Linked DNA regions of Pelobacter seleniigenes DSM 18267. The protein of the gene in region 2 interacts with the protein of the main gene of each other region in a pairwise test. Links are inferred from orthologs where the notes say so. Each region holds a gene or a part of one and is shown on either strand. Other genes may lie near its edges. The genes, in order: N909_RS0117925 and lhgO.

What was found.
Region 1: the proteins of lhgO (region 2) and N909_RS0117925 interact in binary tests that used the Escherichia coli proteins (3 or more experiments, as listed by UniProt). The link is inferred for Pelobacter seleniigenes DSM 18267 from one-to-one orthologs.

The regions. Positions count from the first base shown.
Region 1 is NZ_JOMG01000004.1:204,744-219,822, forward strand. The notes cover bases 6,040-8,742. They hold N909_RS0117925 (peptidylprolyl isomerase), read right to left. Parts: upstream 7,681-8,742; coding sequence 7,399-7,680; downstream 6,040-7,398. Other genes in these bases: N909_RS0117915 (patatin-like phospholipase family protein), read right to left, coding at 6,040-6,260; N909_RS0117920 (TerC family protein), read right to left, coding at 6,355-7,083; N909_RS0117930 (BaiN/RdsA family NAD(P)/FAD-dependent oxidoreductase), read right to left, coding at 7,779-8,742. Outside these bases: N909_RS0117890 (ATP-binding response regulator), read left to right, coding at 1-1,637; metC (cystathionine beta-lyase), read right to left, coding at 1,689-2,855; N909_RS0117900 (peptidase M42), read left to right, coding at 3,461-4,534; N909_RS0117905 (DMT family protein), read left to right, coding at 4,572-4,922; N909_RS0117910 (hypothetical protein), read right to left, coding at 4,954-5,172; more of N909_RS0117915, read right to left, coding at 5,349-6,039; more of N909_RS0117930, read right to left, coding at 8,743-8,993; N909_RS0117935 (YchJ family protein), read left to right, coding at 9,171-9,650; N909_RS0117940 (hypothetical protein), read left to right, coding at 9,884-10,078; N909_RS0117945 (DUF2779 domain-containing protein), read right to left, coding at 10,144-11,628; N909_RS0117950 (LysR family transcriptional regulator), read right to left, coding at 11,749-12,672; N909_RS0117955 (NAD(P)H-dependent amine dehydrogenase family protein), read left to right, coding at 12,780-13,793; N909_RS0117960 (FAD-binding and (Fe-S)-binding domain-containing protein), read right to left, coding at 13,878-15,079. UniProt on the Escherichia coli protein: PPIases accelerate the folding of proteins. It prefers amino acid residues with hydrophobic side chains like leucine and phenylalanine in the P1 position of the peptides substrates.
Region 2 is NZ_JOMG01000002.1:2,201,669-2,216,926, forward strand. What follows is about bases 9,309-12,190. They hold lhgO (L-2-hydroxyglutarate oxidase), read right to left. Parts: upstream 11,410-12,190; coding sequence 10,207-11,409; downstream 9,309-10,206. Other genes in these bases: N909_RS25735 (hypothetical protein), read left to right, coding at 9,409-9,606; N909_RS0112970 (flagellar basal body rod protein FlgC), read right to left, coding at 9,734-10,078; N909_RS0112980 (hypothetical protein), read right to left, coding at 11,428-11,925; N909_RS0112985 (chloride channel protein), read right to left, coding at 11,926-12,190. Outside these bases: N909_RS0112930 (hypothetical protein), read right to left, coding at 1-221; N909_RS25320 (cbb3-type cytochrome oxidase assembly protein), read right to left, coding at 218-391; N909_RS24660 (cbb3-type cytochrome c oxidase subunit I), read right to left, coding at 395-3,193; N909_RS0112945 (AzlC family ABC transporter permease), read left to right, coding at 3,762-4,475; N909_RS0112950 (AzlD family protein), read left to right, coding at 4,459-4,761; N909_RS0112955 (DUF401 family protein), read right to left, coding at 4,915-6,204; N909_RS0112960 (DNA-3-methyladenine glycosylase I), read left to right, coding at 6,713-7,396; N909_RS24665 (methyl-accepting chemotaxis protein), read right to left, coding at 7,512-9,251; more of N909_RS0112985, read right to left, coding at 12,191-13,725; N909_RS0112990 (ABC-ATPase domain-containing protein), read right to left, coding at 13,850-15,258. UniProt on the Escherichia coli protein: Catalyzes the dehydrogenation of L-2-hydroxyglutarate (L2HG) to alpha-ketoglutarate and couples to the respiratory chain by feeding electrons from the reaction into the membrane quinone pool.

The DNA.
Region 1 (15,079 bases), on a different replicon or contig from region 2:
GGACGGCTGTCGTGCTGTCGGCCGTGGTGCTGCTGTTACTGACCGGGGCTTTCTGGGGAGTGCAACTGTTGTTCGGAAAAGCAGAGGCCCAGCAGGCGATCGCCGAAGAAAAATCCTCTTATCTGAATTCCGTCCTGCAATCGACCACGGATACGGCGATCATTGCCCTGGACAAGGACTGTAGTATCAAATATTTCAATCGGGCTGCAGAGCAGCTATGTGCCATTTCGGGTGCCGAAGCCCTCCATCGACAGCTTCCAGAACTGCCGGCCCTGGCTAACGAAAAAGCCGGCGAGCTGTTGCGTAATGCCCTTGAGATTGCCAATGAACGTGGCGTCTACCGGTTCCGGTTTACCCTGGAGGAGCACATTCTTGAAGCCCAGCTCTCGCAAATTCGGAGCTCGAAGGGGAATGGGGCCGGATTCCTTTTCCTGGGGCAGGACATCACCAACCGCATCATGGAGCAGCGCGAGCGGGAGGCGATTAAGGCCCGCCTGCAAAAGGCTGAGAAAACGGAATCAATCGGACTGTTGGCCGGCGGAGTTGCCCACGACCTGAACAACATTCTGTCCGGCATCATCAGTTACCCCGAACTGCTGCTGCTGCGGCTGCCCGAGGACAGCGAGCTGCGCGCCCCGATTACCGCCATCCAGCAGTCCGGACAGCGTGCCGCAGCAGTGGTTGCCGACCTGCTGACCGTGGCTCGCGGCGTGGCCTGTCAGAAAGAAACCGCAGAACTCAACGCCCTGGCCCGTGATTATCTGGATTCGCCGGAGTTCGGCAAACTGCAAACTTATCATCCGACGGTTCAGGCCGTGGTCGAATTGGCGGACCAGCCGTTGCATATTGTCTGTTCACCGATTCATATCCGCAAATGTCTGATGAACCTGATCAATAACGCTTTTGAGGCCAGCCCGGCGGAAGGAATCTGTCGCATTGTCAGCGGTTGGCGGCGCTTTGACCTTGCCGCCGCCCGGAAGAATTATCTGAGCGCCGGGGAGTATGCCTTTGTCTGTATCAGTAACAACGGCGAACCGATCCGCGAAAAAGACCTCAAACACATCTTCGAGCCGTTCTATTCGACCAAAAAACTGGGCCGCAGCGGCACCGGCCTCGGCCTGTCCGTGGTCTATAACACGGTCAAGGACCATCAAGGCTCGGTCATTGTCGACAGTCGCCCGGAAGAAACCTCTTTTACCATTTATTTTCCATTGACTTCGGCCAACCTGAAGACCACGGCAAGGGATATTTCCATGACGAGCCTGGACGGCAACCAGGAGGTTGTCCTGATTGTCGATGACGAGCCGCAGATCCGCGATATCGCCGAAAGAATGCTTCTGGAACTGAACTACGGCGTGGTCACTGCGGCTTCCGGTGAGGAGGCTCTGCAGTACCTGCAACGCAACAGCGTCGACCTGGTGCTGCTGGACATGCTCATGGCGCCGGGGATCAGCGGGCTGGCCACCTACCAGGCGCTGCTGAAAATCCATCCGGCACAAAAGACGATCATTGTCAGCGGTTTTTCCGACAATGAGGAGATCAATCAGGCTCTCAGCCTGGGGGCCAACGGCTTTTTAAGCAAACCCTACTCTCTGGAACAGCTGGGACAGGCTCTTGTGCAGGTGCTGCGAGCCTGATTTTTCTCTTGGTTGTTCGCCTGTCAGCGTGGCGTTGCCGTTCTCCGCTTGTTACAGCGCGGCCAACGCCTGGGTGATATCTTCTTTCAGGTCAGCAATTTCCTCCAGGCCGATATTGAGGCGGATCATCCAGCGGCCGTGATAGCGGGACAGCTCCGATTGGCCGAACCGACCGGCGGTCACCAGGCTTTTGAACCCGCCCCAGCTGTAGCCGATGCCGAACAACTGCAGCCTGTCAACAAAGCGGGCAACTGCCTGCTCGTCGTATCCCGCTTCCAAAACAAAAGAGAATATTCCCGATGAGCCGGTAAAGTCACGCTGCCAGAGCGCATGCTCGGGATGGTCGGGCAGGGCGGGGTGGAGCACCGTTTCGACTCCGCGTTGCCCCTGCAGCCAACTGGCGATGTCGCGGGCGGCCCTTTCGTGCTGCTGCAGTCTGACCGGCAGGGTTTTCAGCCCGCGCAGGGCCAGGTAACAGGCGTCCTGGGGGGCGACGATTTCCAGGGCACGGCACAGTTTCCGGAATTGTCCGGCGCACGGTTCCGTGACCGTGGCGGTGCCGAGCAGGACATCGCTGTGCCCGGAGATGTATTTGGTGACCGAGTGAATGGAGATATCGACCCCGTGCTGAAAGGGCTGGAAAAACAGCGGGGTCGCCCAGGTATTGTCGATGGCGGTGATAATCCCCCGGCGGCGGGCCACCGCGGTGATGGCCGGGACATCCTGAATTTCAAAGGTGTTTGAGCCGGGCGATTCCAACAGGATCAGCCGGGTTTGCGGGGTGATGTAGGCTTCGATGTCCGCTCCGGCATTGGCTGGAAAATAACTGGTGGTGACTCCGAACCGGTGCAGCAGGGTGGCCGCAAAACGGCGCACCGGGCCGTACACGCTGTTGCAGACCAGCAGATGATCGCCGCTGTTCAGGAAGGCCTGCAGGACGCTGGTGATGGCGAGCAGTCCGGAGGGAAAGGCTTTGGTGAGAAAGCCGCCTTCGAGCTCGGTCATGGCCTGCTCAAAGGCCTGTGAGGTCGGACTGCCGTCGGTGCCGTAAGTGAACCCCTCATACTGACCCTGTCCGGCGGCACGCAATTCGGCGTAGTTTTCGAACAATACCGTGGAGGCCTGGTAGAGCGGCGGATTGATGGAATGATAGCGGGCCAGGGAGTGACTGTCGCCGTTGTAGCCGCTGTTGATGATTTCCGTTGCTGTTTTTTTCATCTGCAAAACCTTTTAGCATCGAGCCGATTGCGGGAAAATATTGAAGCAAGGCTAAACCTTACTAAACCACTGAAAAATATTCAAGAGGTTTGTTCTTTTCTCTGCTGTGGTTTTGCCGTGGGGATTCTTTTCGCCTGCTGTTCCGAATGGCGCTCGTTTAAGCAACTTTGCAGTAAACTCGGGACTGTCCCCAGGGTCATCGGGGGCTGTCCCAAGAGTTTGCGAGCCATGAAACTGTCGCGGTTAGCACCGCAAAGACCTGGGGCAGCCCCCCGGGCGGGGACCGTCCCGGTTTTGCTGCCAGCGACTCTTAAACGAGCGTCATTCCCTGATGTCCCGATATTCTCCTAGTGCCCTGAGCGGTTAGTTCTATAGTCTAATTCTGGCCCTTTTTACTGCTGTCTACGTTCTGCCTTCTCGGCTTGGCAGCAGTAAAAATGACTCAGAATTTATACAAATAACTAACCGCACAGGACACTAGTAAAATCCAGCTTGACCTTTACTGCTAATTATAATATCTGCATGAATGAACTGCAGCCAGCGGGACAGGACCGTTGGCTGAGGTTCGTCAGTGCGGCGTGCAACGCCGCTGGAGGCAAGGCTGCATGGCTTTGGGTGAACAATTTGTTGATCTGTTGAAAGCATTGATTCGCCAGCCGAGCGTGGTCGGTGCCGAGCACTCTTTTTTTCGGGTCCTGCAGCGCGAACTGGAGGAACGGGGCGCCCGGGTATCCTGGTATGAAGGGGTGCTGGTGGCTCAGGGGAGCGAGCCCGATTCGGCCATGTTCTCAGCGCATATCGATCGCCACGGCTTGATCTGCACCGGGCCGAATGAGTTTCAGTATGCAGCCTTTGTCGCCGGCCGCCGCTCTGATCTGCTTGGTAACTCCGTCTCTGAAAAACTGATGCTGAAAATCGTGGATCGCTTTCAAGGTGTTCCGGTGGTGGCCTACGAACCCTGGTCCGGGGCCTACCGTGGCGCTGGGACCATCACCAATGCCCATATCTGTGAATATCGGAACAACCTGATTTTTGAAGTGGCCGGGCTGGAGCATCTGGTGGCCGGGACCCCGGTCGCGTTCAGCGATCGCCTGACCCTGCAGCAGGATATCCTCTCCGCCCAGCTCGATAACGTGCTGACCGCCGCGCACCTGGTGCATCTGTACAGTCTTGGTTTTAACGGCACGACGTTTTTCACCGCCCAGGAAGAATCGGGGAGCAGCTGGCGTTTTCTGCTGGAATGGTTCCGGCGCTTCAACGGTGCCACCAACCGCTTGATCGTGGTTGACACCAGCCCTTACCCGGATCGCTACAGCGCCGATCAGCAGCAGGTGGTGCTGCGCAAAAAAGACGCCAACGCCCAGTTCGATCCGGATACGACAGAACAGCTGGCCCAGTATTGCCGCAGCCTGGGGATTACTTATTCCTACAAGGATGCCTATATCGAGGCGCAGAACCTCCAGGCCGCAGCCAGCGGTCAGCAGGTCATGTCCCTTGGCAGCACCGAACTGGGCCGGATCATCGCGGCCTCCCACGGTTTTGTCCAGGGCACCACTTTACAGATTCCGACCTCGGCTTACCACACCATGCGCGAGTCTTCCGCCATGTCCGCCAACCATGCCTTCAGCCAGCTGTTGTTGCATGCTGCCAAAAATAAGCCAGCACTCGCCAGCTCCTGATTTTTCCTGACCCCTTGGGTTGAAAGTCCGTTACTCTATGCGCACCGTTTTGACCTCTGTCATGCTGCTGATGTGCAGCAATCTGTTCATGACCTTTGCCTGGTATGCCCACCTCAAGGAACTGAACAACAAGCCCTGGCTGTTGGCCGCCCTGGCCAGCTGGGGGATTGCCCTGCTGGAATACCTGCTGCAGGTTCCGGCCAACCGGATCGGCTACACGGTCCTGAATGTCGGCCAGCTGAAGATTCTCCAGGAGGTGATCACCCTGGCCGTGTTCGTGCCGTTTTCGGTGGTGTACCTGAAAGAACCGATCAAACTCGATTACCTGTGGGCCGGGTTGTGCATGCTCGGAGCGGTCTTCTTTATGTTCCGCAGCCGGTTTTTTTAAAGACCCGGAAAAAGGTTTGTCGTCATCCTGATCAGCTGCGGTGTTTTTCTTCCAGCAGGGGAAGGATGAATTTTTCGAAGGTCACCGTCTGCTTTGCGGTAAGCAGGCTGACGTCACCTTCGTTGTCGAGCAGGAAAGTGCCGACGCCGAGCACGGTTTTGGCCAGATAGCCGGTTCCTTCCACGGCTTTTTTGATCCGGTCCGGGCGATGGGTGATAAGCCAGTAGAGCCGGTTGAGGTCGATGTCCATATCATGTTCTCCACAATTGATGGTGGCTGTGCAGCGTTTCAAAAAGAGCTGTCGCAAAGCCTCATAGGGGTGTCGGCGGGACAAAGAGCAAAGCCTTGTTCCCCTGTGCGGGCGTTGCAGGCGGGAGTGTAGCCGGGAGCGCTGCTTACGGCAAGCAACATTTGCCAGGCGGCCGATCAGGATCTTCGCCAGGGGAACAGCCGTTTTTTCCAGCGAGCCCTACGCAGCATCTTCTGCAAGGGGTCGATCTCAGCGTTGACCTCATCCTCACCGCAGGCGATGGCCTGTTTCCAGGTGGTGAAATCCGCCCAGTGCTTGATGCCGTTTTTCGGGGAGAGCAGAAAATCGGCTGTTTTGATCTGTTCGTGATTGAGCACGGTTCGGGCCAGGTAATCGGCTCGGGCGATGACATCGATGGCGTTGCGGGGTGGGTCGAAGTTGCGCAGGTTGTCGCCGACATCCACGGCAATGACGAAGTCCGCCCCGAGCTCGCGGGCGGCCCGGATCGGCACGGTTTCGGCCCAGCCGCCGTCGATGAGCAGCTTGCCGTCGTGCTCAACCGGGTTGAGGACTCCGGGCATGGCGCAAGACGCGGCAATCGCCGGACGCAACGGACCCCGGTCAAGAATCACCGTTTGCCCCTGGATCAGATCGAGGGCAACGGCGGCGAAGGGGAGCCGGGTCTGTTCGATGTTTATATCCTCGACCAGAAATGAGTAGCTTCTGGCGGCCGTTTTGTCGCTGACCAGGGCGGTTTTGGTGATGGACAGGGCGTTGAAGACCCCGCGCCGGGCCAGCCGCCCGATTTCAGCCAGAATCCCCTGGTTATGGGCGTCGAGTTCTTTGAAAAACCTAAACCCCGATTCGGCGAACTCGGCACTGTTCACGTACGCTTCGAAACGGGCTTTGATGGTCTCCACGTCGGGCTGATAGGCGTACATGGCGCCGATAATGGCCCCCATGCTGGTGCCGGTGACAATATCGATGGGGATGCCGTGCCTGTTGAGTCCTTCGAGAACCCCGATGTGCGAAAAGGCTCTTGCCGCGCCCCCTCCGAGGGCCACGCCGACCCGAAACCTTTTGAACATAGTACCCTCCTGTTAAACAGATGATGACTCTATTCTGCCCCCAAACAAACCTTCAGGCAAGCACAGTCCGCAACCGGATCTGTGTCAGCCTTGTTTAACCCGTGCGTTTTTGGTCCAACTTGCGGCGGATGCGGATATTGAGCATTTCCACGCCGACGGAGAAGGCCATGGCAAAATAGATGTAGCCTTTGGGGACATGAACATCGAAACCTTCCACGAACAGCGTGACCCCGACCATAATCAGGAAAGACAAGGCCAGGATCTTGATGGTCGGGTGACTGTCGACAAATTCACCGATGGCAGCGGCGGCAAACAGCATCACGCCCACCGCGATCACGATGGCGATGGCCATCAGCGAGATGTGGTCGGCCAGGCCGATGGCCGTAATCACCGAGTCGAGGGAAAAAACGATATCGAGCAGGGCGATCTGGATCAGGGTGCGTACCACCGTGGCCTTGAAGTTCGGGGCGGCATCATTCTGCCCGGCCCCTTCCATGGTCGCGTGAATTTCGTGGGTTGCTTTGGCAAGCAGAAACAGCCCGCCGCAGATCAGAATCAGGTCGCGGCCGGAGATGGTAAAATGGAACAGGCTGAACCATGGCTCGGTCAGGCGCATGACCAGGGAGATGGAAAACAGCAAGGCCAGCCGGGTCAACATTGCCAGGCCCAGGCCGGCACGACGGGCAAAAGCGCGCTCAGCAGCCGGTAGCCGGCCGACCAGGATCGAGATGAAGATGATATTGTCGATGCCCAGGACAATCTCCAGCGCGGTCAGGGTGGCCAGCGCTATCCAGGCGGTAGGGGACAGTAACCATTCGAACATGGCGGCGACTCCGGTCGAAACGGGCTGAGAGGAAACTCCAACTAAAATATTCTAGTTTTCATCCGGAAACGGCCCTTTTCCGCTGTAGTGGTGTCAATCTGCGGGTTTTCTTGTGCGGCGTAAAGGACTACGCCTCCGCACAACCCCTTGATTTCCTTGGTATAACGAAAAATTGCTCGTTTCCAATCTGAAAACTTAGCCGTTGCCCTGCGGAGTTTCCGGATGGCAACTATTCTAGCATTTCGGCAGGCAGGCCGCAGGGGGGAGGAGGCAGTCGCCACTGAGCATGGGCGACTGCCGGTCGGACACGAATAATCAGTCGGTGCGGCTGGTGATTTCGATCAGATGATAGCCGAACTGGGTTTTGACCGGGCCGAGCACTTTGCCGACTTCACCGGAAAAAACCACTTCGTCGAATTCCCTGACCATCTGGCCGGGGCCGAATTCGCCCAGGGCGCCGCCCTGTTTTCCGGACGGGCACTTGGAATGAACCTTGGCCACTTCGGCGAAATCCTCGCCACCTTCGATCATTTTTTTGAGCGTGTTGCAATCTGCTTCGCTGGGCACCAGAATGTGCCGGGCGCTTGCTTTTGCCATGATGAATCTCCTTGTTGGTGAAAATTATAAAAAACCTAGTATGGGGTGATCGGCCATGATTTGTCCATGGTGAAGGACTAAAAATAGTCAATAACCGATCAGCGCAGCCTGGCCGCAATAAAGGCCGTGGTCCAGGCGGCCTGGAAGTTGAAACCGCCGGTGATGCCGTCGATATCGAGGACTTCGCCGGCAAAGTAGAGGTTTTTGCAGACCTTGCTCTGCATGCTGGCAATATCGATATCGTTCAGGCTAACCCCGCCGCAGGTGACGAACTCCTCCTTGAAGGAGGTTCGACCGGCGATCTCATAGCAGTCGTTGGTGAGCAGATTGAGCAGCCGATTTTGATCTGTCTTGCCCAGCTCGGCACATTTTTTGGAGCTGCTGATCGCCGCTTTGTCCAGTAGATAGCGCCAGAGCCGATCCGGCAGGGAGCAGGGATTGACATTGCTCAGCAGCTTTTTCGGCTGTTCGGCAAGCCCGGCGCTGAGCTGTTCCGCAACCCGCTCCTGATTGCGCTGCGCGGCCCAGTTGACCTGTAGGCGGCCATGATAGTTCTGTTCGCTCAGCCAGCGGGCGCCAAAAGCGGAAAGTTTGAGGATGGCGGGGCCGCTCATTCCCCAGTGGGTGATCAGCAACGGGCCGGCCGCTTTGAATCCGGTTCCCTGCAAAGCGACCTGGACCGGGTCAACTACCACGCCCATCAGCGTGGTAATCTTTTCCCGGGGCATGCTGAAAGAGAACAGCGACGGAACCGGCGGGATAATCCTGTGCCCGACCTGCTCCAACCAAGCCAGGTCGTTACGGCGTGGTGCGCCGCCGGTAGCGACAATCACTTTGGCAAAGGTGGCGGGTTTTCTCCTGGCGTCGCTGAAGCTCAGCTGCAGTTCATCCCCCAGTGGTCTGATCCCTGTGACGGGACATGCCGTTTCGATCCGGATCTGCAGGCGGGCTGCCTCTTCCAGAAAGCAGTCGATGATGGTCTGTGAGTTTTGCGAGCGGGGAAAGACGCAGTTGTCCTCCTGGGTGACCAGGGCCAGGTTGCGGGCTTCGAACCAGCGCATCAAGGCATGGTTGTCGAATTCCCGAAAGGCTTTTTTCAAGCTGTTCGCGCCACGGGGGTAGGCGGCACAAAGTTCTTTGAGGGTCCGGCAGGCATTGGTGACATTGCAGCGTCCACCGCCGGAAACCTTGACTTTGGCTAACGGATGGGACGATTTCTCAAAGATGACGACCTGGGCGGCCGGGTGATTTTCTTTGACGTTGAGTGCGGCGAAAAAGCCCGCCGCGCCACCGCCGATGATGGCAACCTTCACGGCAATCCTTTATCGATAAACTGAAGAATATTGACAAAATTTTAACGACTCGACACTATACCATTCTTTTGGGGCCGGACCGATGAAATCATCTGCCGGCCGATGACACCAGGATAAAATGTTCCGACCCGATCATGCTCGGGGCCGGCCAGATCAATTAGATGAAGGAGAACAACGATGAGTCATTGCCCCTGCGGAAGTGGTCAGGAATTCGCGGATTGCTGTGAACCGATAATCAGTGGAGCAAAAGCGGCGGAGACCGCTGAACAGTTGATGCGGGCCCGCTATACGGCCCATGACCAGGTTGCCGTGGATTTCCTGTACAGCAGCATCCACCCCGATCATCGCCAGGGATTCAATCATAACGGCACCAGGGACTGGGCGGAAAAATCCGACTGGCTGGGCCTGGAGGTCGTTGCCACCGAGGCCGGCGGGGCGGACGATGAGGAAGGGGAGGTCGAGTTCATCGCCCGCTATCGCCTCAACGACAGCACCCGCAACTATCATGAGCGCGGTCACTTCAAGCGCCAGGACGGGCAGTGGTTTTTTACCGACGGGGAGTTGGTCAAAGGGCAGCCCATCAAAGTGACCAAGATTGGCCGCAATGATCCCTGCCCCTGCGGCAGCGGCAAAAAATACAAGAAATGCTGCGGTTAGCAGCCGGTTGAAAAGTCCGTTTCGGGACATTCTCAGGCATGGTCGGGGAAAAGATATTTTTCCCGGCCTTGCCACCCTGTGTAAACCCCCGGCTTGCCTCTCCTTTCATCACCCTTCCGGAAAAATTCCCACCACCTCCCAAGTGCAGCAAAAGGTTTTATACTTAGGGAAAACCTTCCGGCCAACTTTCGCAATCTGCCTAAATGGCCGCTTATCCGCTGCAGGAGCAAACGATGATTAAAGTCAAAACCTTTGGAGAGCCGCTGGAGCCGTTTCATGTGCGCAAGGAACTGGATGATCTCGATCAGCGGGTCAATGAATTTATCGTCGAAAACGGGGTGAAAAAGGTTCTCTCCGTCAGCGACAGCGCCACCCATGAAAATGGCTCGACCATCGGCCTGATCAGGGTTCTGGTGTATGAAGTCTGAGCCCTGATCCCGGGGCCGCACAAACAGCGATCAAGCTCTGACCGGCGGCGGGAAAAGGTCGCCGGTCAGTGTCTTGCCAGGTTGCGCAGTTCCTGCAGGACTCTGACCATGGTCAGGCCGTTCTGTTCAGCATAGCTTAGCAATTCCCGCTGCAGCTGCTCTTGCTGAGCGGGATCGGTGCTTGCCTGGCAGGCCAGATAGGCGCGTTGCGCCGCCCCTTCATCGGTTAAGGCCGTGACCGGAGCGGGCAGGTCTATCCCCAGCGCCGGGAGCACATCGCTGAGGGTTTCGACGCTGTTCATGCGCCAGTCGTCAATCCAGCGGTTGCGAAACGGGGTCAGCAGGTCCTGCAGGTTGGCCAGACGTTGCTCAATGGCTGGGGCCAGCTCGGGATACCGGGTTGCCAGGTCGCTCAACAGGTTGCGGTCTACCGTCGGGTTGCAAGTTAAAACGCAGGCGCTGGCGGGAATAGCGGCCAACAGTTCCCTGGCGAGCTGAGAACGGGGATCGCGGCCGGGTTCGGCAAGGAAGCTGACCTGTTCCGGCGGGTCGTCCGGGGAGGATTGCCGGTGAACGGCGAACAGGAACGGCAGCGGCTGATAAGGGCGGGTGCCGGCAAATAACGGCAGCGCCGTGCTGACCCCGGTCAGATCGAGGCAACAGAGTGGATAGCGAATCCTGGCCAGAAACTCTTTTAGCCGCTGTTGATCGATGTTCCGGGTGCGGTTGAGAAATGCTTCCACCTGCTGGCGTTGGCGGGGTTCGAGCTCCGCCAGGGGCAGCTCTGCAAAGCTGCTCAGGCCGCGTCGGTAAAAAGCGAATTTGTCCGCTGCGTCGCCGGGCAGATCAAAGACTGACGGGGTTGGGACCTGCCGCCAACAGTAGGGGATGAACTCGCATTGATAAGGATCGGTGCAGTGCGGCCCGATGGGAATGGCCGGCTCCCGATATTCGCCCAGGGTCTGCCGGCATTCGATCACGATTTCGGGCAGGCTCTGCTGCCGGGCCTTGACCTTGGTCGTGATCTCTTCACTGTGAAAAAGCCGTTGAATCTCCAGCTCTTCGCCGCGGCAGTAGGACCTGTCGAGATGAATCAGAACCGCTTTAGAGACCTTGATCCCGCAACCGTTCAGGACGTAATGCTGAACCGCGACATCGTCAAGATGAACGGATTTGACGGCACTGCTCATTTTGACTTCGTGAAGCTGCCAGGAGTCGCCGTCACGGACCAGGATGTCGACCTTGATAAAGATGGCTGAAAAGGAGAAGGCCGCTTCATAAATGACCTCGACATCGCTGGCCAGCAGCTCTTTGGTTCGGGCCAGCTGGGCCGGGATGGAGAGCCCTTCGAAGGGCACTTCGCGCCCGCCCGGGTAGAGCTGGCGGGCAAGGATGCCGACCTCGGTGCCGGCGCTGAACAAAGCGTCCCGGGCTGGCTGTGGCGGCAGCTCGAAGGCGGGCGGATTCCTGGTCAGCCAGAGGGCCTTGCGGCATTGCAGGCCTTTGAGGATCAATGATTTACTCAGGCCGCTGGTATGGGAACGCGCCATCTGTACTCCCTCTATCGGGCTGTTGAAAAAGTCATGCCTTGGCCGATTTCAAGCTCGCCCATCCATGGCTTTGGAATGCTGTTGTTTTCAACCCCTTGCTGATTGCCAAATCGGGAAAAATTAACTGCCGGTTTCCTGCTCGTTGCCCCTCGACCCTTCCCAGGGGGGCCCGCCTCTGAATTCGTCGAGGAGAAAATTGATCGCCGCGGTCACGCGCCGGGGCTGGTTGCGGCCGCTCGGGTAAACGATCCAGACCGGGGTCAGAGCCTGACTCCAGTCCGGCAGTATTTCAATGATCCGTCCCTTTACCAAAGCCCGTTCGGCATAAAAACTGGCGGTGCGGACAATCCCGAGGCCGACTTCAGCGGCATAAATCAGGGCCTGCCCGCTTTTGCTGTGCCAACTGCCCTGAGGTTTGCAGGTAAACGTTTCCGCCCCCCGGCTCAATTGCCAGCGTTGGGCGGCTCCGCTCAGGCAATTGTGCCCGGCCAGCTGTTCCGGCCGGGTGATGATGCCATGTTGCTTGAGGTAGTACGGGCTGGCATAAAGCCCGTAGCGAAAGGTCGTCAGTTTACGGGCCAGCAGACTGGAATCGGGGAGCGGCCCCACCCGGATGGCAAAATCGAACCCTTCTGCAACGATATCAACCAATCGACTGGACATGTCAAGTTCGAGGCTGACCTCCTGATTCTGGGCGGCAAAGCGCGCCAGCGCCGGGGCTAGATACCATTCCCCGAGGCCGCCATCCACCAGCGTCACCCGAAGGTGCCCTTTGGGTGTTTCGCGAAAGTCGCGGACCCGGTCTTCGGCTTCCTGCAGCTGCGCGGCCACTTCGCGGGCGTAGCGGTAATAGATCTGCCCGGCTTCGGTCAGGGAGAGTTTGCGAGTCGTGCGCTGCAGCAGTCGTACACCGAGCCGGTCTTCGAGCTGGCTGACCCGTTGGCTGACATAGGCCTTGGACATTTCCAGGGCGTGCGCCGCAGCCGAGAAGCTGCCCGTTTCAATGACACGAACGAACTCCAACACCCCTTGCGTTTCTTTCATTGTTCATTCCTGTGAACAGTTCGTCTGCAAAACAGCCTCTAATACTCCTGTCTGATTGGTATTATCATGCATCGAATCGCTAATTCCAGAAAAAAGAGGAGTGAAAAATGGCAGAAACACTGCAATTTATCCAATTCGGATTAGGGCCCATCGGCCTGCAAACCGTCGGCTATCTGCTCGAACGCAGCAACGTTGAACTGGAAGCGGCCATCGATATCGATGCGGTCAAGGTCGGCCAGGATGTCGGGGTCCTGCTCGGATGCTCTGATCCCCTGGGGGTGAAGGTGTCGGACCGGGCCGAAGAGGTGCTCGCCTCGACCGCGGCCGACGTGGTGGTGCTGGCCACCCTGTCCTCCTTCGCCGCCCTGGAAGAACAGATCATGCTTTGCCTGCAATATGGCAAAAATGTCATTTCCTCCTGTGAAGAGCTCTCTTTCCCCTGGGCCGCTGATCCGCAGCGGGCCGCCCGCATCGATGCCGCGGCCAGGGCGGCCGGGGTGACCGTGCTCGGCAGCGGGGTCAATCCCGGCTTTGCCATGGATGCGCTGCCGCTGTTGCTAAGCAGCGCCTGCCGGCGGGTCGACGCCATCCATATCGGTCGACATCAGGATGCGGCCTTGCGCAGGTTGCCGTTTCAGCAGAAGATCGGGGCCGGGCTGAGCCTGGACACCTTTGCCCAACAGGTTGAGAACAAACGAATCCGTCATGTGGGTTTCCGGGAGTCGGTGGGGATGATCGCCCATGCATTAGGTTGGCAACTGGAGCGGGTGACCGAAGAGGTCAAACCGGCAGTGGCAGAGACCGATCTGGCCAGCCCGTTTCTGCAGGTCAAGAAAGGGGCTGCGGCCGGAGTGCTGCAGACGGCCACCGGCTATCTGGGGGATCAGCCAGTGATCACCCTGGAACTACAGGCTTACCTGGGTCATCCGCGACCGCGGGATTTTGTCTCCATCAGCGGTGAGCCGCCCCTCTATTCCGAGGTGGTCGGCGGTTTTCATGGTGATATCGCGACCTGCGCCATGATCGCCAACACGGTGCCCTTGGTCCGACGGGCCCCGGCGGGGCTGAAAACCATGCTCGATGTCGGTCTGCCATCTTGGTTTCAGGGCTGGCGGGGGTGAACTGTTCTACCGGCAGGAGTTGTCAATCCGGGGCCGTAACCGGCCAAAGCCCCTGCTGTGCTTGCAGCAGGGGCTTTGGCTTTTTTACTCGTCTGCCGGGGCTGTCGGTTTGGGCCGGCTGGCGGCGTCGACCAGATAGAGGATCGAGCGGTAGGGAATCTCGCTGTGCAAGGAGAGGCCGATTTCGCAGGTTTTACTGGTGGAGTACCCGGCTTCGCAGTCGCAGACGTGATCTCGCAACCCCTCCAGGGCCGATTCGTTCAGCTCCGGGTAATTAAAACCGCGATCGCCGGCAAAGCCGCAGCAGTAGATGTCGTCTGGAACGACCACTTCCTCGGCACAGGCCTTGGCGAGTTCGACCAGCTGCTTGTCCAGTCCCATTTTGCGGGCGCTGCAGGTGATATGCAGGGCGACCTTTTCCGGCTGCGGGGTGAACTCGAGTTTATCCATGAGGAACTGCAGGACGAATTCGATGGGTTCGTAAAGTTTGAGTTCCTTGGCCAGGGTGTCGCGCATGCGGATTAAGCAGGGGCTGGTGTCGCAGAGCACCGGGAGTTCACCGTTACGGGTCGCGGCCAGCAGAGCCCGGTTGAGTTCTGCGCTTTTTTGATCGGCCTGGCGGTGGAAGCCTTTGCTTTCAAAAGCCTGGCCGCAGCAGAGGTTGTCAAGGTTGGCGGGGTAGATGATCTGATAGCCGGCCTTTTTGAGCAGGGAGGCGGTTTTCTGCGGCAGCGCCATGCGCTCCGGTTCCTCCCGGGCGGGGCCGCCCATGCTCCGGCTCGGACAGGCCGGGAAGTACACGACCTGCAGGGGATGGTCGGCTTTGACCACTTCGCGCCTGATCCGGGGAGCCCCTTTCGGCATCTCCCGGTTCCACAGTGGCAGTTTGTTGAAGGTCAGGGTGCGCGCGTTCTGGGCGGCTTTCTCCATGAACTCCGTGCCGACCAGCTGGTGGATTTTGTCGACCCCGGTCAGGGTTTTGTTGATGGCTGCGGCCGTGGTTTTGAAGTGGTCGCCGACCCAGTCGGCCACGCGGTTGGCAAGATCGCCGTGGGCCTCTTCGCGCAGGGCTTTGATCATTTTGCCCGTATCGATGCCGACCGGGCAGCGGGTACTGCACATGCCGTCGGCGGCGCAGGTGTCCTGCCCCGGGTACTGATAAGCCTTGGTGAGTTTGTTCAGTTGGCTTTGCGGCACCGGTTTGAGGGCCTGGCGGGTCAGCTCGCGGCGGGCGACGATACGCTGGCGCGGGGTGAAGGTCAGATTCTTCGACGGGCAGACCGGTT
Region 2 (15,258 bases):
GCATGCTGGACCAGATATATGATGGACCAGACGGTAATAGTGATATAGCAGCACCAGAGGAAAATGGAGACTGGTCCTCGGGCTTCCTTTATGGTCCCGGCATACTCCTCGTTCTCGTTGTCGACCCGTTCGTTCGGATAGGTGGCGCCGGAATAGAGGCTGAGCAGGGTCGCGATAAAACCACAGGCGATAATCATCAGGGTTAGGATGCCATCATTCATGGTACTTTCCTCCTTGGTGGGGCGGACTCATCATCTTGCTCATCGAGCATGTCATGTTTTGGGGACTCGATATTTTTGAACTGGCCGGTCTTCAGGGCCCAGATGAGAAAGCCGAGGAAGACCAGCAGAATAAACAGGGTCAGCAGGGTTTGCGCAGTGGTTGCCGTCATGGTTCACTCCTCCTCGCTTTTTGGGCTGACCAGTGGCTCAGCGGTCTTGCCGCCAGATTCAATAGTCATCGCATAGGCGTCAGCATAGAGTGGGCGCCATTTTTCCTGCCAGTCCTTGGGGGCAGCGAAGGACTGGATGAAGTAGGTCAGGTGGGCTATTTCCTCATCGCTCAGGGCCTCTTTCCAAGGAGGCATATTGGTGGTGGGGACCCCTTCCCTGATCTTATAGAGATACTGGCCATTCATCCGGAAGTCATCTCCGGTCTCATGGAAATTGGCCGGTTCCGGTTTGACGTAGCCGCCAGCTGTGGACGAGGCATCGCCGTTGCCCATCCCCTTGGACCCATGACACTGACGGCAGTAGGCGGCAAACAGCTTGGCTCCGTGACGGTATTCTTCCTGAGTTCCTTTGATATCGGCCTGATCCTCATTGCGCTGGTTGGCAAAGGCGATCGCCGCCTGATCGGAGATATCATCCGAAACCGTCCGTGGGGTGCCATTGGCTAAGGCCATTTCGTAGGTTGACAGGTGCCAGATCTGATCATCATCCAACTGCTGCCCCCAGGCGGGCATGCCGGTCCCCGGAACCCCGGCCCAGATTCTCCAGAAATGAAAAGGCGCATCCGGAGATGGATAATTGGTGATTCGTTCATGCAGGTTGGCCGGGCGGGTCACCAGCATGCGGGCGTAGACTCCTCGCCCATTTCCCGAGCCGCCGTGGCAGGGGAGACATTTCTGAGCATAGAGGGTTTTTCCCTGTTCGAAGACTGTGGCCCACTTTTGCCCGATGGCCGGATTTCCTGAATAGGTCTGCTGCTGGGGATCATAACCCTTGGCCGCCATCATCATCGGCTTCATGTAAGGGTTCATCTTGTCCCGTAACTCCGGTGGCGGCTGCGGCTGGAAGGAATGCAGCTCCAGATCTTCGGTCCCTAAATGTTGCAGATAGTCGGCCAGCTGTCCTAACTCCTCCTCGCTGAGGAAAGCGAAGGGGGGCATGATCGAGGTCGGCGAGACCGAGCGGGGATCGGTATGGTGACGTTTGTGCCATTGGGTGGGGCGTTTGCCACCTATTTTGGCCAGATTGGGCCCGGTCCGTTCAGTCCCGAGCAGATGTGGGGTGTCATAGAAATAATCGCCGCGCTGAGAGACCTCCCCGCCAGCCCAGTCCTGGGGGCGGGTGAACTGGCTGTGACAGTAAAAACAACCAAGATTCTTGAACAGCTCGTGACCGGCAGTCTGGCGTTGAGAGTACGGATGGGCCGTCGCACTCGGCTCCATGGCGGCGTACATGTAGGGCATGCCGACCACCATGAAGGTCATGACCACGAACAGCACCATGCCGCCGACGATAACCACGGTCAGGTTGATCTTTTCCGGAGCGAGCTGCACCGGGTGTTTGCGCTGCGGGGTTTGGATGATTTCATCCGGTTGTTCGGTTTGCGCCTTTGCCGCGCCTAAGTGCAGAAAGGTGCACAGCAGATTGAATGCGTAGACCCAGGCACCGAGCACCACCATACCGCCGCCGATTGCGCGGATGATGAAGTGCGGACGGAGCATCGGCAGAGTCGCCACCAGATCGACATGGACCCACCAGGAGGAGTTGGCGACCAGCCCGGCGATGGTCATGGCGAGGAAGAAAACACTGAAACCGATTGTCGCCAGCCACCAGGACAGACTCATCAGGCGGGTGGAGTAGATCTTACAGCTGAGCATCTTGGGGACCAGCCAGTAGGCCAACCCGACCACCAGGAAGCCGAAGCCGCCGAGCAACGCCAGGTGGGCATGTCCAACTGGCCACTGGGAGAAGTGAGTGAAAGCGTTGGTGCTGCGCAGTGCCTGGAAAGAGCCCTGCACCGAGGCCAGTACGTAAAAGAGAAATCCGGTCAGTGCCCAGCGTAGCGGCAGGTTGTCGATCGCCACCCGCACATGACCGCGGCAGGTAAGCATGATGTTGGTAGCGAAGGTGACCACCGGCACCAGCATCAGCAGGCTCATAATGACCGCGATGGTCTTCAGCCATTCCGGGATCGGCGCCTGCAGCAGGTGATGGCCACCGACCCCGGTGTAGAAAAAGGCGATGGAGAAGAAGGCGATGATTGACAGCAAATGCGAGTAGAGCGGCCGGCGGGTCAGTTTCGGAACCAGGTAGTACCAGGCCGGGATCCCCAGGGTGGTGAACCAAAGCCCCAGGACATTGTGGCCGTAATACCAGTTGAAGATCGCGTCCGTGGTGCCGTTGAGCGCGCCTTCAGGAATCTTCCACATGACGTTGCCGATGACATAGACCACCGGGAACCAGAGCATGGTGCCGGCGTAGTACCAGAGACTGACGTAAAGCTTTTTCTCCTGGCGACAGCGGAGGGTGGAGAAGGTCACGACAGCGAAAATCAGCAGCGCAAGGACCACCAGAACATCTATGAACCAGGGCATTTCGGCATACTCTCGCCCCTGGGTGTTTCCAGAGAGGATCATGGCGATACCGATCAGGACACTGATATTCCAGACTATGGCAGCGAGGCTCGCCAGCCTCGACAGGCGCAGTTCAGTTTTGCACAGGCGTGGCAAGATGTAGAACATCGCGCCCAAAAGACCCGAAGAAAGGAAGCCGAACAGGACACCGTTGATATGCGCCGGTCGGATGCGGCCGAAGGTCAGAACCTCCGTACTGCCGAGGAAGGTCGGCTGGAAGAATTTGATGGCGAGAATGAAACCGAAGCCGGTGAAGATTGCGAACCAGAAAATGGTTGCAGCAAAGAAGATTTTTGCGGACGTGTCTTGGTGTTCCAGGGTTCCGGACATTCAATTAACCTCCTTTGATTTTACAAAAAACAAAACGCAATCACTGAAAAAACGGATAATATCTTTTCAGTGTACAATAGTTGAAATGAAGCTCAAGGGGATCCATAGGAAATTAAATAGATTGGAGAGATATGACTTTTCCCCAAGTTTCAATCCAATTCTTTACTAGGAGTAGATTTAATTTGTCTATTTTAAATATTTTCGCTTTAGACTGCTGACAAGAAGTCGTGTTTTTTAATTCCTTTGGCCATTTCTTTTCTTCTTGATTCTCTTACTAAAATTTTTCTTTTACATAGAAAGCCGGGCCAAACAATCTCTGCTGGCCCAGAGGGTATCTCACACCAATCATGCTGATAACAAAAAACGGCAGAATGTCTTTCTAGAACCTGGGGTATTTGGCAAAGAGTGTTGAGACAAAAGTTTTCCTGATTGATGTGTGGCCTTGTGGTGGCATAAGCGAGTCAAATCTGTACCTGCCAGATAACATCACATTTGCAACTGTCATCGATTTGCGTCAGCTGCTATCTTCCCCCGAGAATAATCTGCCTTGACGAATGGGATACGAATTATGACATCTGAATTCTTCAGAGGGGTGCGAGCCAACGGACCGGTTGCGGCCAGTGCCATGGCTTACGGAAGTGTCTTCGGGGTGCTCGCATCCCAAAAGGGGCTGAGCTGGGTGGACCTGATGTTCATGAACTCGACCGTTTTTGCCGGCGCTGCCCAGTTTGTCATGGTTGATATGTGGTCGGAGCATTTGCCGATTATCGCAATGGCGCTCACCGCGCTGGTTATCAACTTGCGTTATTTGCTGATCGGTGCTTCTCTGGAGCCGCTTTTTACCGGGAAAAGTATGTTGCACAAAGCGTGTATGATGCATCTGGTGGCCGATGAGAACTGGGCGGTAACCATGCGGGAGCAGCGTTACGGCCGCGCGACCTCCTGGTTTCTGTTCGGCGGCGGCGTGTTTCTTTATCTCTCTTGGAGCTTTGGGAGTGTTGCGGGTTTGCTCAGCGGCGGTTTAATCAGTGCCCCGGAAAAGTATGCCCTTGATTTTGCGTTCCCTGCGGTCTTTACAGCCTTGGCTGTTAGTCTTTGGCGAGGGAAAGCGGACATTGTTCCGTGGCTCGTTTCTGGCGGAATGGCGCTGCTGTCATATCATTTTCTGCCGGGCAAATGGTATATCGTCATCGGAGGGTTGGGGGGAGCGATTGCGGCCATGGTGAAAGCTCCGGTTGAAGCTGGAGTCGAAAAGGAGAACGCCCATGACGTCAGCCATTGATTTACAGGTCCTGGTGGCGGTTGGTCTGGCCGCAGTTGCAACCTATTCCCTTCGCTTCGGCGGGCTGCTGCTGGCGTCACGTTTTCCGAAAACTGGTCGCTTCCGTCAAGGGATGGATGCGTTGCCTGGAGCCTTATTGTTTTCGCTGATTATTCCCGGGTTGGTTTCCGAGGGAGTCTGGGGGATATTGGCTGGAGGGCTTACCGCACTTGTCGTGTGGCGAACCCGGAATACTTTTATGGCGATGCTGGCCGGGATGTTGGTGATTTATTTGTCCAGGAATTGACCCTCTATAGAACACCAATGACCCTCGTGGGCCGTTCTCGTATTGCAGTGCTTTTCAGCCACATTCACTCCGGTCTCCATTTGGAGGGGACTGGTTCCAGATCTTATCAAACGTCAGAATTCCATAAGCTTGCGACAGTTATTGTCTTCATTCTCAGCTGATAAAAAATCCGTGTAGAAAATTTGCGACAAAGAACAGCAGGGTGGCAGAGAGAAGAACTGTCATTGATGTCTTAACGACATAGCCGTAACTGCTGCCTATCCCCGCCTTGAAATAATCCCTTGTCACAAGAAAACAGAGGTGGACCGGCGACAGCATCATTCCCATGTAACCGAAAGTATATGCAAGCGCTGCGTACAAAAGATAGGTGAAGGTATCATGGGCCGGAATGAGCGGAACAATAAGCGGAAAGGATGCTCCCACAAAACCAACTGCGATTCCCAGGATAAAACCGGAAAAGAAGGGCATGATCAGGATGAGGAGAATTGGCGGTATCCCGTAGGTCATAAGCTCGTCTCTAATGCCCTGAACCGCTCCCGAGTCTGTCATCACGCCCTTGAAAAGCATTATGGATATGATGAGAAAAATCATTGTCAGGTTTGACTTGCCGAGGGTTGCAGCAAGAAGGCCTGATGGCGCAATCCTGTTTGAGCGGCAGACCCAGACTATTGCTCCTGAAATTCCGACAATGACGGAAACAAGGGATGGGATGCTGATATCCGGCTTGATCAGGGTTAGTATCGCGGACAGCCCGGTTATGATGAAGATGGATGAAATGATGATGGTGATCGGCATCATTTCATAGATAAATTCCTTGATTCCTTGCCATGAAATCCGGCTCTCAGCGTTGGCGCCTGTCGTTCCCATCGGCCTAATGATAAATAAGTAGCCTGCCGCGACCGAAAGCAGAGTCAATGGGGCCGCGAACATCATGTAACGCCATGTCTGGGTATTGAGCAAGGCTATGGCCAGGATAACGCCTGGATACAGCGGCCACCAGTATTCCCATATATGCCTGAACCAGTAATTCAGGGCCGTTTTATGTTCAGGGCTTGCATTGACTCTGGAGAGGGCTTCACCCACCAGCGGTGCTGAGAAGAGCGCACCTCCCGGCATGGGCAAAAGGCCGATGAGCGCTGACATAACTGTGCCTACGACTCTGGCGTCCTTGGTCAGGCTGGTGAAACTGCTGACGAGCCTCTTCATGTGTCCGCTTTTTTCCATGATGACGCTCATCGCCATGATCAGCCATACAATCAAAGCAAGACTCAGTGTTTGATAGTTGATTGTGCTCTCATACAGACAGGTCAATAACTCCATTGGTGTCATTCCCGTCCATATTCCCAGAGATATGGAGCCAGCCAGAAGTGACACGGCCAGATGAAGGCCTAACCTGTTGAGGATCAAGATTCCTGCAAAGATAATGATTATTTTTACGAGCATCGGATTTGTTGCTCCAGATAAAAAGGACCTGTCATAAAAGTGGTCAGATCCTCATGAATACTATAAGTTGAACAGAGAATAAACTTCTGAAGTGCCAAGTGCCAAGTGCCAAGTGCCAAGTGCCAAGTGCCAAGTGCCAAGTGCCAAGTGCCAAGTGCCTGAACCTTGTGATTTATAACCCATGCCCCAGGGTTTTTGAATATAAAATGAGCATTTTGAGTGACGTAATTTCAGAGAGTTGAGGTCGCGTTTTTGGAGATCCCCACGATGAGACAAACTTTGAGCAGGGCTGGCTGAGATAGTTTTCGTTTGACTCAAACCGCCCCACGCCCTTTTCAGGGGCCAGGATGGTGGATGATTTTAAAAATCCCCCCTCCTCGTAAAACTTGGAGTCTTCGATAATTCAGGGCGGATTCACCCGGCTCAAAAATGTTGTATATTGAAAAGACTTGGCGGCGATGAGGTCGGTCACACTCCCATCTTCAGATTCAGATTCCAGGAGCCTTCGATGCAACGTTTTCAACGGATCTATCAAAGAGCTGCCGAGCGTAAAGGGGGCGAAGAGGCTTTGCGTGCATTGTTGCCGGATAACATCAAAAGCCCGCAGCAACTGGCGATGCTTGGTGATGATCGTTACCTGGCTGAAATGACGAAAGCAATTTTCAAAGCAGGGTTCGCCTGGAAAGTGATTGATAAGAAGTGGCCCGGTTTTGAGGAGGCTTTCTGGGGTTTCGATATTGGTCGTTGTGCCTTTATGTCCCCGGATGACGAGGATGCTCTCTGTGCTGATACGCGGATTGTGCGTAATCGGCAAAAAATCCTGACGGTCCCGCAAAATGCGGTCATGATCAGCGAAGTCCGCAAGAAATACGGGAGTTTCGCCAGGCTTGTCGCCGAGTGGCCGAGTGAAGATTATATCGGTTTGCTCGCTTATCTTGGGAAGCATGGAGCTCGCCTTGGTGGAATGACCGCTCAGTACTTTCTGAGGTTTGTCGGCAAGGACGGCTTTGTTCTTTCGCGGGATGGCGTTTATGCCCTGATTGAGGCCGGTATCATTGACAAGCCGCCGACCAGTCAAGCGGCTATCCGGAAAGTTCAGCAGGCCTATAATCACTGGGGACAAGAGACGGGTTGGGGGCTGGCCGAGATCAGCCGGATTCTTGGCCTGTCCATTGATGCGCCGAAGAAATGATCCATTCATTGCTACACTGGTCAAAGTAGACTCTGGGGAGATTTGTGAATCAAAAGGCGGCCACGAAAGATTTCGGGACGCCTTTTGATTTGGAGCTATTTTGCTTCTTTTCTGGTTAGCCTATGCGCTTTTGACCACCCTCATCGATCTTGAAACGATAGAGCATCTCCCGTAAGTAATTGGCCTGGCTCGAAAGCTCTTCACTGGTGGCCGCGCTCTCTTCCGCCGATGCGGTGTTCTGCTGAATGCTCTGGTCGATCTGGCTTAAGCCCTGGTTGATCTGGCTGATTCCCTGAGCCTGTTCCGTGGTCGCTGCGGCGATCTCTTCCACCAGGTCGCTGACCTTGGAGATGTTGGTGACGATTTCGGCGAGGGCCGAAGAAGTTTCTTCGGCAATCTGGGTACCGTTCTTTGATTTTTCCACCGAACTTTCGATCATCTGGGTGGTTTCCTCGGCTGCTTTGGCACTGCGGGCGGCCAGATTACGCACTTCTTCGGCGACCACGGCAAAGCCTTTGCCGTGCTGCCCGGCCCGGGCCGCTTCGACCGCGGCATTGAGGGCCAGCAGGTTGGTCTGAAAGGCGATCTCGTCGATGACCTTGATGATTTTGCTGATATCCTGGGCCGAGCTGTTGATATCACTCATGGCGGCAATCATGCCGGTCATTTTACGACTGCCGGTTTCCGCCGATTGTTTGGCGATGGTGGACAGCTTATTGGCCTGGTTGGCATTGTCGGCACTTTGTTGGGTCTGGGAACCGATTTCGTTCATGGAACTGCTGATCTCTTCAACGGCGGCAGCCGCTTGGGTGGCTCCCTGGGAGAGCATCTGGCTGGAGTCGGCAACCTGCTGACTGCCGGAGGTGATCTGGTCGCTCGCCGTTTGGATCTGCTGCACCAGTTCGCGCAGTTCGGTGGTCATCTGCAGCAACGCATTACCGAGAATATCTTCATTTGAAGCCGGGATGATCTCGGCGGTCAGGTCACCGTCGGCGATCTTTTTGGTCTGCTCGGCATAGCCGTTGAGGTGCTCGGCCATGGAGTTCAGGGAATTGGATAGCTCACCGATTTCGTCCTTGCTGTCCCACTGCAGGCGTTGGGCCAGTTTGCCCTGCTGAAGATCATGGGCGATCAGTTGCAGCTGTTGCAGTGGCTTGACCAGCTGGCGAATCAGGACGATGACCATCGGCAGCACCAGGATGACAAAGAAAAGAATCAGGATGGCCCCGCTCCAGAACAGCACCGGCTTGATTTTCTGGTTCATCAAGGTGACCAGGGTCGCCTTTTGAGTATCGATATCGTCGGTATAGATACCGGTGCCGATCATGAAATTGGTCCCCGGAATCAGCCGGGCATAGCTGAGCTTATTTTTGAGATCGTTGCTGGGCGGTTTCGGCCAGACATAGCTGACAAAACCGCCGCCGTTTTGGGCGGCCTTGAGCAACTCTTTGACCAGATACAGCCCGTTCTGATCTTTCATGTCGATCAGGCTTTTTCCCTGTAATTCCTGCTTCGGCGGGAGGGACATGCAGACGCCGTTATGGTCATAAATGAAAAAATAGCCGGACTTGTTGTCCAAAAAACGAATCGGGTTGTTCAGCTGCCTGAGTTTGGCAAGAATGACGTCCTGGTCAGTCTCGCCTTCAATAGCCGCACCCATGGCCAAAGCGGTGCTGTCGATCAGTGATTTGATCTGGTCTTTATAGCCCTGGCTCATGACCTGATCAACTTGGATCAGCGCTTCGTCTTTAACAATATTAAGCGCTTTGCGGCCGCTGATGATACTGATACAGGCAAACAGGGAAATGATGATGACCAGCAACCAGATTTTGATACCGATTTTCAGGTTTTTCATTCAACCAAACTCCTTCAAGGGGCAAAGCATAGTTAGTTAGGGTAAATGTTAGATTCCTGTAAGGTTACGTTTCTTATGGAAATTAGTCAAGATTAATATTTTTGCTTGAAAAGCGACTTTTGCTAAATTCAGTCTTAAACAATGCTGGGATGGGCGGATGAACAGAAAAAAAAGGAAAAATACCTCGCTGTTATGGGCGTTCCGTGGAACATTATCTAGTTTTCATCCGGCAACGGCCCTTTTCCGCTGTGGCGGTGTCAATCTGCGGGTTTTCTTGTGCGGCGTAAAGGACTACGCCTCCGCGCAACCCCTTGATTTCCTTGCCACAACGAAAAATTTCTCGTTTCCAATCTGAAAACTTAGCCGTTGCCCTGCGGAGTTTCCGGATGGCAACTATCTAATTATTTTGAAAAAATAAAAGAGGCCTCCGTAGTGTTGCGGAAGCCTCTTTTCTGAATTGTCGGAATGAAGCCCGTGGACACTCAACCGATCAGGTCAAGAACGCTTTTTTCCATGCCGTCGCTGGTTTTAAAGGCTTTCAGGTTGGCTTGGTAAGCCTGTTTAGTGCCGATCATATCGGTCAGTTCTTCACCCAGATCGACATTGGACATTTCCTGAACCGAACCATCTTCATTGATCAGCATGGTGCCCGGGGTTGAGACCGGTTGGACCCTGGAGGTCACGGAGCCGTTCGGGCCCGCTTCCAGTTCGGCAGTCGATTTTTTGAATTCTTTGCTGGCGCTGTTGGCAATGTTGTTGGCGGTAACGTTCTGCTTGTTGGCCAAGGCGTCCAGGGCCGAGAGGTTACTATTCACTGAGATAGGCATAACTGACTCCTTTTACAGAGAGTTGAAAAGGTTCGATAAAGGACCTTTTCAAAATGCGGCCGGAACAAACCCCAGCATGCAAGAGGCAGCATAGAATGGAAATAGTTATTTGTCAATATTCATTTATGTTATTTAATTTTGTGGAGCTTTTTGACCTGCTCACAGATATGCCGGGCGATAGGCATGGCTGAGGTGGCAGCCGGGGAGGGCGCATTGCCGACGATCAAGCTGGCAGAGCCTTCGACAAACAGGAAATCGTCCAGGGTGGTGCCGTCGGCTTTGACGGCCTGAGCCCGAACACCGGCCGGATAAGGGCAGAGATCGGTAAGCCGAAGGGCTGGGCAGTAGCGGGTGACCAGTTTCAGATAGCCGGGGCGATAGAGGGAATTTTTCAGTTCGGTCAGGGTGGCCAGGGGATATTTCATGATCAGTCGGTACAGCCCGGGGTAGGTGGCCATCTCGGCCAGATCGCGCAAGTTGAATGTCCAGCGGCGGTAACCTTCGCGAGCCAGGGCCAGGGTTGCATTCGGGCCGACCGTGAGGGACCCGTCAATCATCGGGGTCAGGTGAATGCCCAGAAAAGGGAGTTCCGGGTTGGGGATCGGATAGATCGGCCGGGACACGATAGAGCGTTTGGCAACCGGCAGCTGAAAGTATTCGCCCCGGAAAGGGACAATCTTGAAGCCCGGTTCCCGGCCGAGCATGCGCACCAGGCGATCGGAGAAAAGTCCGCCGCAGCCGATCAGTAAGCGGCCGCTGAAGCGGCCGAGGCTGGTGGTCAGGGAGACGCCGGCCTGTTCGGTTATGGCAGTGACCAGGCAGTTGGTATGGATCTCTCCGCCGGCGGCGATCACCAGTTCGGCGAGCTTGGCGGCGATTTTCCTGAAATCGACAATCCCGGTCGCAGGGACCCAGGTTGCGCCGACCCCGCTCACATTCGGTTCCAACTCCTGAAGCTGATGGCGGTCGAGGACTTCGGTTTCGATTCCGTTGAGGCGGCAGCGCTCCAGTAGCTGTTGCATGCGCTCCAGTTCGCGGTCATCAGTGGCCACCAGGAGCTTACCGATCTCTTTGCAGGGAATGCCGTGTTCGCGGCAAAACTCTTTGGTATCCCGGTTTCCTTCCCGGCAGAAGCGGGCTTTGAGGCTCCCTGGGGCATAGTAGACCCCGGCATGAACAACCCCGCTGTTATGGCCGGTCTGATGCAGTGCCAGCAGAGCTTCTTTTTCAAGAATGGCGATTTTTGCGCCGTGAAATTCCTTTTGCAACTGCCGGGCCGTAGCCAGACCGATAATTCCTCCACCGATGATAATAAAATCATACTCTGGCATGGTTTCCTCCTGCGCAAGTCAGCTGTCGTGCTGATCCGACGGTCTTCCCGGCTGAGGCGGCCAGGCCGCCAGCCAGTTGAGCTCCAGCAGTCCATACAGGCCGATCAGGATGGCTTCGGCGGTATCGTGTCGCAGACCGGTCGGTTGTTTGATGCCGAGGCGGTCAATGACCTGGCGGGCCAGGCCGTCTGCTTCCCTTTTGGCGAGGGGGCCGTTAGCATGCTGACGATCAAAAAACAACTGCCGGCGCCATTGCTCCGCTTGAATCTGTTTGATGGGAATGGCGAGGCGGGCCGCTTCTTTGCTCCAAAGATCGGCCAATTGTCCGCCCCCCTCAATGTAGATATAGGCCGGTTGCGGGCTCTGGCGCAACAAGGAGGCAATCATTTTTTTTAATTTTTGCGGGTTGGGCAGGTGGTGGGAACGGTACCAGAGCAGTTGCGGCTCGGCACTGAACAGCGCCAGGCCGGTATGCAGACCGAGATCAACGGCAAGCAGATGGGCTGGAGACGCCATTTATTCCTTGTAGACCTCCTTGGTCTTTTCCATCTGTTCCGCATAATGGGCCAGCAGGGTGCGGCGGGAGAGCATGAATAAAACCTTTTGCGGAACATTCTGGTCAACCACCGGGATCTCGTCCAGGTTACGGTCGGTCAGTTTTTTCATGACACTGGTCAGGTATTCATCGGGGGTGGCCGAAATAACGCTACGGGTAGCAATGTCGCTGGCAATGACCAAGGTCGGCGGAATGTCCTCATTGAGAATGCGGCGGATATCGTTGATGGAGAAGATACCGGTCATCAGCCCGTTGTCATCGATCACCGGGTAGTAAGCCGTCTTGGCCGTGGCGATCCGGTTGAGTATTTCGGGCAGGGGCATGCTTTCCGGAATCTGGGTTGCTTTACGCCCTTTTTTGGCCAGGTCCCCGACTTTAATCCCCTCCAGGATGTCGATGACGAAATCACCCAGGTGGGCTGGTGATTCAAAGCGGTTGGCGACCTGCTTTTCATAGATGGTGTTCTTCCGCATGACCAGCATGGCCACGACGCAGACCAGCATCAACGGGGCGAGCAGGCTGTAGTTGCCGGTCAGCTCGCTGACCATGATCAGGGTTGCCACCGGGGCATTGGCAACCCCGGCGAAAAACCCGGCCATGCCGACCAAGACGTAAGCGCGCGGGTCCTGGGTCAGGGCCGGGAAGAGGATTTCTGCGGTGGCGCCGAAGGTCCCGCCGAGCATGGCGCCGATGACCAGGCTGGGCGCGAAGACGCCGCCGGAGCCGCCGGAAGAGATGGTCAGGCTGGTGGCGAGGATCTTTGCCAGCGCGATGACCAGCATGACCCAGAGGGCGACTTTGCCGTACAGGGCTGCCTGAACCCAGCCGTAGCCGGAGCCGAGAACCTGGGGCACGAACATGGCCAGGATGCCGAGACCCAGCCCGCCGATGGCAGGCTTGATCCAGTTCGGGACCGGCAGCCGGCGGAAGCCATCGCGGATGCCGTAGAAGGTTTTGACGTAAACAACCCCGCAGAGTGCGCAGACAACTCCCAGAGCCAGATAGAGCAGGAGCTCGCCCGGTTTTTCAAAACGGAAGGCCGGGGTCGTCAGCAACGGCTTCCAGCCGGTGACCGCACCGAACAGGGAATAGGCGATAATCGAGGAAATAATGGACGGAATCAGTCCTTCATGTTCGAATTCCGGGTCGCGATAGAGGACCTCAACTGCAAACAGGGCTCCGCCTAAAGGGGAGCGGAAGGTCGCCCCGATACCGCCGGCCATCCCGGCGATCAGCAGGATCCGCCGATCCCGGACCGAGAGCCCGAGTTTGGTCGCGACAAAGGAGCCGAAACCGGCGCCGATCTGGGCGATGGGCCCCTCACGCCCGGCGGAACCACCGGTCCCGATAGTGACGATGGAGGCCACGGTCTTGATAATGGGAACCCGGCCGCGGATGGTTCCCCCTTTACGATGAAACGCTTCAATGGCGCCGTCGGTGCCGTGCCCTTCGGCTTCCGGTGCGTAGGTGTAGACCAGCCAGCCGGAAATGATTCCACCCAGGGCGGGGATCAGGAACAGGCACCAGCGGAACGGCATGCTGAGCTGGTTGATGAATTGGGTAAAGGAACTTTCCGGGCGGCCTTCAAGGGGGGGATGGATGTTCCCGAGCTGGCCGAGCATCAGATGTTCGACGCCGTTGGTGGCAAAATAAAAGGCAAGGGCGCCGGTTCCGGCGACGATTCCGACCAGAACGGCAAGAATCAGCAGGCGAAAGCCGGTTTTGTCGAGTATCTTGAGAATCCCTGGAACAACGGGCATGATTTTCAATCCAAATCTTGCTGCAAGTTCGTGGCGAGGAATCTGACAGATGAAATAATTTCGCCTATTTGTTTAACAGTTTCACATATTGAGGACAAGTCTTGATTCGGTTTTTTTGTAAATTTCAACCAATTGTCGGGTCCTGGCGCAGGCGATTGGCCGCCGCAACCAGTTCGTAGAGCCGTGGCATGGCCAGGTGTCCGGCTTTCCAGGGCAGGACGCTATCCAGGCCCTGCCGGTCAACGACGGCCAGGGCCTGCCTGAGGGTTGCCACCAGGCCGGCTGGCTGGTCCGGCTGATTACTGTGGCACCAGGCCAGTAAATGACCGATGGCCTCGGTCTGACCGGCATCGATGAGCTGTTCGACCAGGCTCAGATCGATGCGCCGCCGGCCATATTCGAGCAGCCGCTGTTCGCGCACCTGAATCTTGCAGCGGTTTTGGCGTGGCAACGGCGCAGTTGCCAGCTTGATCCGCCGCAGTGGACCGGTGCAAAACGGCTGGTTATGAAGAGTCGGAAGCTCATCCTGGTTGACCAACATCCGGGCTTTGCCCGTCACATCACTGACGCGGTACTCCGCGAGCATCAGGACCCGGTCCGCGACCGCCAGGTAATCGCCGCAGCCACCGGTCACAATGATCGTGGAAATTCCATGCTGTCGATGTAACTCCCGCACCCGGAACAGGAAGGGAGTGATCGGTTCCTGAGCCGCCGGCACCAGCTGCTGCATCCGCTGGTCGCGGAGCATAAAATTGGTTGCGGAGGTGTCTTCGTCGATGAGCAGGCATTGACAGCCGCACTCCAGGGCTTCAACGATATTGGCCGCTTGTGAAGTGCTGCCGCTGGCATTGTCGGTGGAAAAACAGTTGGTCTGCCGGGCTCCCGGAAGGTTGTTGATAAACGGGCTGATGTCCACCTGTTCAATGGACCGGTGGTCTTCGGCGCGAATCTTGACGGCAGATTCCAGGGTTGCAACCCGTTCCCGGCCATCGCCGGGGCGATGGTTGTAGACCCCGTGCTCAAGGGCTTGCAGCAAGGTGGATTTGCCGTGGAACCCGCCGCCGACAATCACCGTGACCCCGGCCGGGATCAGCATGCCGCTGACCGCTCCCTGGCGTGGCAGGGTCAGGGTCTGGCGGAGTTCGGGCGGCGACTGGAACTTTACCGCCCGGGCCAGCGGGCGGTCGTCGATCCCGCTGCGGCGCGGCAGAATTGCCCCATCGGCAATAAAGGCCACCGCCTTCCGTGCCGTCAGTTGGTTGCGCAGGGCGTCCTGATCTTCAACCTGTTCGATATGCTGCTGTAACGGCCGCAGATCTCTCTTTTGCCAGCACAGGCCGCTTTGCACCACTGCCGGCAGCTCCTTAAAAAACATCTCCGCCGCTTCCGCTGCGAGAATCCTCCGCCCCGCTGCCGGCAGGGCGAACAGCAGACGGGCTTCCAGCATCTCCGGGTCGATCAGCAGTGCGTTGCGGCGCAGCACTTTCTGCCCGTTAACCGCAATGGCCAGAGTGCCGCTCAGCCCGGTGCCAC